One region of the Actinomadura sp. WAC 06369 genome, then DNA from elsewhere that is predicted to be linked to it. Evidence: riboswitches for the same ligand, from Rfam matches in the RefSeq annotation. Region 1 holds a riboswitch; the other holds the start of a gene.
What was found. Region 1 has a riboswitch for cyclic di-AMP ahead of DMH08_RS02665 (CHAP domain-containing protein). Riboswitches for the same ligand answer to the same signal wherever they lie in the genome.
Positions count from the first base shown of each region.

Region 2: another riboswitch for cyclic di-AMP. It lies ahead of DMH08_RS22365 (CHAP domain-containing protein); the one in region 1 lies ahead of DMH08_RS02665 (CHAP domain-containing protein).

Region 1 is NZ_QHJN01000006.1:58,492-61,691, reverse strand. It holds gene DMH08_RS02670 (bifunctional glycosyltransferase/CDP-glycerol:glycerophosphate glycerophosphotransferase) at 1-1,098, opposite strand, end outside; gene DMH08_RS02665 (CHAP domain-containing protein) at 1,261-2,085, opposite strand; cyclic di-AMP (ydaO/yuaA leader) riboswitch at 2,098-2,251, opposite strand; gene DMH08_RS42285 (PP2C family protein-serine/threonine phosphatase) at 2,702-3,200, opposite strand, start outside.
Region 2 is NZ_QHJN01000084.1:8,121-11,320, reverse strand. It holds gene DMH08_RS22370 (C40 family peptidase) at 1-951, shown strand, start outside; cyclic di-AMP (ydaO/yuaA leader) riboswitch at 1,435-1,625, shown strand; cyclic di-AMP (ydaO/yuaA leader) riboswitch at 1,864-1,992, shown strand; gene DMH08_RS22365 (CHAP domain-containing protein) at 2,004-2,906, shown strand; gene DMH08_RS22360 (hypothetical protein) at 2,990-3,200, shown strand, end outside.

The DNA of each region.
Region 1 (3,200 bases):
CCGCCCGAGCCCCCCGCGCGGCGGGCGCGCGCCCCAGTAGATCCGGCCGTCCCGCTCCGCCAGCGGCGCGCCCAGCACGGGGTGGTCGGGCCGGTGCTCGGCCGCGGCCAGCGCCGCCGCGTGGTCGCCCTCCCGGATCAGGTACGCGGCGGCCGCCGCCATCGGGTTGGCGTCCTCGAACGCCCGCGGGTCCAGCTCGGCGACGTAGCCCGCCGCCAGGTCGAGGAACCGCGCCCGGTGCCCGGGGTCGCGCCCCCGCAGCTCCCGCAGGTACAGCAGCAGGTCGTGGTTGAGGAACTTGACGTCCTTGGCGCGCTTCAGCCCGTGGGCGCCGCGGAGCGCGAACAGCATGTCGATGCGGCGGTGGATCTCCAGCCGGTCCGCGAAGTTCGCGAGCTCGGCGCGCCGGTTGGAGATCGACAGACCCGCCGCGGCGTCCTTGACCAGCCAGTTGTAGACCCGGTGCGGGATCAGCGCGGTGCGCCGGGCCGCCAGGTACGCCTCGGCGGTGAACAGCAGGTCCTCGTAGTGGAGGCGCTCGACGAACCGCAGCCCGTGCTCGTCCAGGAACTCCCTGCGGTACGCCTTGTTCGTGGACAGCGTGTCGTACAGCAGATCGGGGTTCTCGCTGAGCGAACCGTAGACCGCGCTGCGCTCGTACAGCCACGGATACCAGGGGCGCGTCCGGTTCTTCGCGTCCGGTGGGCGGTTCAGGAACACCCTCGTGCACAGGCCCGAGACCAGGTCCGCGCCGGTCTCCTCGCCGGCGGACACCAGGTTGAGGCACGCGTGCCGGTCCAGCAGGTCGTCGCTGTCGAGGAACATGACGAACCGGCCGTCCGAACGCTCGACCCCGGTGTTGCGGGGACGGCCGCACCCCCCGGAGTTCACCGGCAGGCGCACGGCCCGGACCCGGCCCGGATGCGCGGCGGCGAGGCGCTCCGCGACGTCCCCGGTGCGGTCGGTGCTCGCGTCGTCCACGATCACCGTCTCCACGGAGCGCAGCGACTGCGCCAGCGTCGAGGCGACCGCCCGGGGCAGCCGCCGCGCGTCGTTGTAGGCGATCACCACCACACTGACATCCGGGCGCACCCGCATGGGCCTCCCTCCGCTCCTCCGCGTGCCAGGGATTCCTTTCCAGGAACGGCGGAGGGAGGTCCAAGCGCGGCCAAAGCCTGTCAATGGTTCGCATTACCGTGCGAACGCCGAAGGCGCCCGGCGGAGCGCCGGGCGCCTTCGTGATCGGCCGGTGCCGGTCGATCAGGCGTACTCGGGGTAGCCGTAGCCCACGATCTGGCCCTTGTCGCGGACCCTTTCCTCGACGGCGTTGTTGCTGTTGCCCTCGATGGTGCTGACGGTGCCGTCGCCGTTGTCCTTCTCGACGATGCCGACGTGGTCGATGTCGCCGATGGAGCCGTCCGAACCGGCGCCCCAGTCGAAGAACACGATGGCGCCCGGCTTGGCCTTCTGGCCCCAGCGGCCCTGGTCCTCGAACCACTTGGCGTGCGACACGGTGTAGGCGTCCCAGCCCATGCCCTTGACACCGGTCTCCGCGCTGAGCCACGACACGAACATGTCGCACCACGCGGCGCCGTTGTAGGCGTCCACCGAGAAGCCGCCGCTGCTCGCGGCCGCCTCGGCGCGCGGCGTCGACGTCCACCACTCGTGGAACTTGGTCATCTTGCCCGGGCCCTCTTCCTCGATGCCGACCTGCTCCTTGGCGAGGTCGATCACCTCGGACGCCTCGACGGCGCGCGGCGGGACCTTCCAGCCCTCGGCCTTGGCCTCGGCCAGGCTCATCGTCGAGGACGACGCCGGCTCGGCCTTCTCCGCCGCGGTGTTCGTGACGGCCGCGGCCTTCTCGACGGTCGGGCCCGCGGCCTCGGTGGCCGCGCTCGCTCCCGCCATGGGGTTGAACACCGACAGCCCGACGGCGCCGGCCAGCACCGCGCCGACGGCAACGCCGACGGCCCGGTCCTCGGGGGTCACGCGCTTGATCGCGAGTTCGGGGGCCAGCCGCTTGACCGCGGACTGGGGGTTCAGGCGCTTCACGGACTCGGTAAGTCGATCGAAACGACCGGTCATGCAGGGAATCTCCTTGTCTCCCATGACGCCTACCGGGTTAGCTGACGGATTCGGGCATGGAAGAGCCCTACGGCGCGCTCGAAACGCGCCGATTCACCCCAGAAACTTGGGTCCCCGGCTCCGCTGCGGCCCTCGTGGACCTGCGCGGACTCGGCCTTCACGCCGCGCGTGCGGCGCTGGATTGTCGGATTTCTCTGAGCGACTGCTCTTGAAGGGGCGCGCGTGCATGGCGCGCGTCGCGTGCGTGGACCGCTCCGCGACCGGCGGCCGCGCCCCTGGCACGGCCGGTACAACGCGTGGATCGCGCTGCGAGATTCGGGTTGAAGGTACCAACCTTCAGAAAGAAAGCAAACCAGGCCAAAATTGATCTTTTCCCTGGTCAAGCGGCCTTCAAGGACATCCCAACGCTCACCCGCGGGCCGTTCTTCCCGATCTTTATCGGCGGTCCCGGAACCCTTGGCGCACAGGGGTTGCCGGGCACCGCCGTCCGGCGCCCCCGGAGATCGACGAGACGCCCGGCGCGACGGCCCGGCACCGCCCCCCGGGCCGCCCACCGCCGCCTTGGCTGTGCCCTAAGTCACACCACCGCATCGGCGCAGGTCAGAGGCGGCGTCCGTCACTCGACCCGGAGCGCGAACAGGGTGGTGTCGTCCGCCGCCCGGTCGTGCTCCATCCGCGCCAGCACCTCGTCGAGCGCCACCTCCGGACGGCCCGACCCCTCCTCCAGGATCCGCGTGAGCCGCTCGATGCGCTCGTCCAGATCCGCGTCCCGGCGCTCCACCAGGCCGTCGGTGTACAGGAAGACCATGTCGCCCCGCACCAGCGGAGTCTTGATCGTCGTGTACTCCCACCCCGGCATCGCCCCCAGCATCGGATCCCGGACGACCTCGAGCGGCCACGCCCGCCCGCCCCGCACGAGGATCGGCGGCGGATGCCCCGCGCACGTCCACTCCATGACGCCCCGGCCCGAGTCGAAATGCCCCACGATCGCGGTGCCCGTCGCGGGCGGGTCCATCGTCCCCACCAGCTCGTTCAGCCAGCCCACCAGCCGGCCCGCCGGCTCCCCGGTGAACGCGAGCCCCAGCAGCCCGTTCCGCGTCCGGGCCATCGCCGCC
Region 2 (3,200 bases), on a different contig from region 1:
GCCGTGACGACCTCGCTGGTGTCCGCCCCGGTGGCGGCGCACGCCGACCCGCAGCCCACGGCCGCGGAGGCGCAGGAGAAGCTCGACGAACTGAACAAGAAGGTCGACCAGTACGTCGAGAAGTACAACGACATCGGTGAGAAGCTCAAGATCGCCAAGAAGAAGTACCAGGCGGCGAACAAGAGCGCGACCGAAGAGCAGGCGAAGTTCGAGGAGCAGCGCCGGACCGTCGCCCAGATGGCCGCCAACGCCTACAAGAAGGGCGGCGACGACGCCACGAACGTGGCGAGCTTCGCCAGCAGCGACGACCCGCAGGCGATCCTCGACCAGTCCGCGGTCTTCTCGCTGCTGTCGCGCGAGCGCAGCTCCGAGCTCACGCAGTTCATCGCCACCGCTCAGCGGCTCCGCCGGGAGCAGGCGGCGGCCAAGACCGCCTACGAGGAGGTCAAGGCCAAGTCCGACGAGATCAAGAAGCAGAAGGCCAAGGTCGAGAAGGAGATCGACAAGCAGCAGAAGCTTGTCCGCCGCCTCGGCGGCACGACCTCCTCCTCGAGCGGTTCGGGCAGCGTCGGCGGTACCTACAACGGTCCCGCCAGCGGCGCTGCGGGCACGGCGCTCGACTTCGCCTACGCCCAGCTCGGCAAGCCGTACGAGTACGGCGCCGAGGGCCCGAGCACCTACGACTGCTCCGGTCTCACCATGAAGGCGTGGGGCGCGGCGGGCGTGAGCATCACGCGCACCACGAACTCGCAGTGGGCCGCCACCAAGCGGGTCGCGAAGAGCGACCTGCAGCCCGGCGACCTGGTGTTCTTCAGCGGCCTCGGGCACGTGGGCATGTACGTCGGCAACGGCCAGATGATCCACGCGCCGCGTACCGGCAAGAACGTCGAGGTCGTGAGCATCACCTCGGGTTACTACCTGAACAACTACTACGGCGCCGGGCGCCCCTGACACACACCCCCGGGTGCCAGGAGCGCCCCGCGACGCGGGCCTCGGCCGAGGTCCCGGAGCGGGCGCCGGAGACGACGGACCAGGTCCTACCTGGTCCGTTGTCGTTTTAGTGGGGATTTGCCTCCGCTTGAAGCTTTGGTACGTTGTCCTCACTCGCGGCGCCCTCCAGACGCCGCGGCCCGCACGGCACATCCAGTGGTCGTGCGACGGGCGGCGCGCCCCACGCGCCGTCTCCCCCCTTCCGGCGGCACGCCCCACGTGTCGCCTCCCCCCGGCGGCACGTCCCCCGTGCCGCCCGCGGCACCGCGACGGTGCCGCGGCGGTCCCGCCGAGGCCCCGCCTCCGCGAGACCAGGCCGGCCACCCGCCCCGTGCGCACGCGGCAGCGTGCATGGAGCTGTCAGCGTTCCACGAGGTGAGGGCACGGCCCGGGCGGTTCCCCTGGACAGGGCCCGCCGTCATCACAACAGCAGCGCCGCTCGATCGCAGCGGCACGCCGAATCCGCCTCGCGCGGAGCCGGGGACCCATTCGCGTCGGAGTCCGGACCGTTCCGGACGGGCATTCCGACGCCGGGGTGAATCGGTCCGTCCCCTGGACACGTCCAGCGGACGGCCGTAGGGCCACTTCCCGCCCGAACCCGTCAGCTAACCCGGTAGGCGTCTGGAAGAAACGGAGTGTGAATTCTGTCCGACATCCCCTCAGAAATTCGTCGGGAGACGATTCTCGACGCGTCCCGCATGCCCTTTGACGGACATGTGAGGACCATCTAGCCGAAACGGCATTCCAGGGCGCGGCCGCCGGCCGACCGGCGGCCGCGCCCTCCGCCTCCCCGCGGGCACCGCGCCCCGGGAGGCCGACCATCCGCACCGGCGCGCCCGCCCCCGGGCGCGCCGCCGCCGAGTCCGCCGCGGCCGCGCACGGCCGCCCGCGGAGCCGGGGACCCACCAGTTCTTTCGGGGTGAATCGGCCTGCCCCCAGGCCGTAGGGCGGCTTCCACGCCCGAACCCGTCAGCTAACCCGGTAGGCGGAATGGAAGCCAAGGAGCAATCCCCGTGGCAGGCAAGCACCGGGCCGCCAGGCGACGCACGCCCGGCCCGTTCCCCCTTTCCAACCCCCTCCCCTCCGCCCTGCGGAGGTCCCCCCGGTCGTGGAGCGCCATTCCCCTCTCGTGGCGCACCACCGGCGGCGTCGTCGTCGGCGCGGCCGTCCTCGGCACCGCCGCGGCGACCGCGCAGGCGTCGGTCCTGCAGTTCGACTCCGGAACCGCCAAGACCGCGGCCGAGTTCGCGGTCGTGCAGGACGGCGGCGACCGGGGCTCCGGCGGCTCCGCGGCGTCCGACGACGCCGGGGAGCCCGGCGGAGACGACGCGGGCGCCGGTTCCGGCTCCGGGTCCGGCGGCGGCTCCGGCGACGCCGGGTCCGGCGCGTCCGGGGACGGCGGGTCGGAGGAGAAGAAGAAGAGCAAGCCCACCGCGCAGGACGCCATCGCGATGGCGGAGAAGCAGGTGGGCATCAAGGAGGACGCCAACGGCGAGACGAAGTTCAACGACTGGTACGTCGAATCGGAACGGTCCAAGAAGACGGTCGAGCGGGACGGCGGTTCCCTCGCCGGCTACAGCGACGCCGCCTGGTGCAGCATGTTCATCTCGTGGATCGGCTCCCAGATCGGGGCCGACGACCAGTTCGGGCACGACGCCTACACCGTCACGCACGCGCAGTGGTTCAAGGACGAGGGCCGCTGGGGCACCGAGCCCGAACCGGGCGCCATCGTCTTCTTCGACTGGGGCGGCAGCAGCTCCATCGACGCCATCGACCACGTCGGCATGGTGATCGAGAAGATCGACGACGGCACCGTCAAGACGGTGGAGGGCAACACCGACAGCGCCGTCAAGATCCGCGAGCGCTCGACCTCGACCATCGTCGGCTACGGCTACCCCGAGTACGCCGAGAAGTGACACGACCGGATTGACACCGTCCGGGCGGGTCCTCCGGGTACATGCGTCCGGGGGCACAGGTCCGGGTGCATAGGATCGCGCCCATGAAGGACGACCCCGCCCCGGACGGCGCGCGCGGCCCCGTCTCGCGCCGCAGGGTTCTCGCCCTCGGCGCGGGCGGGGCCGCGCTGCTCGCGGCGGGCGGCGCGGGCCTGCTCGGCGCCCGCTCCGGCGCGGCCGGCCCAGCCCCCGGCCGGACCGCGGACCGGACGGGCGACACGGCGCGGGCGGCGGGCCCGTTCGAGCCCGCGCGGG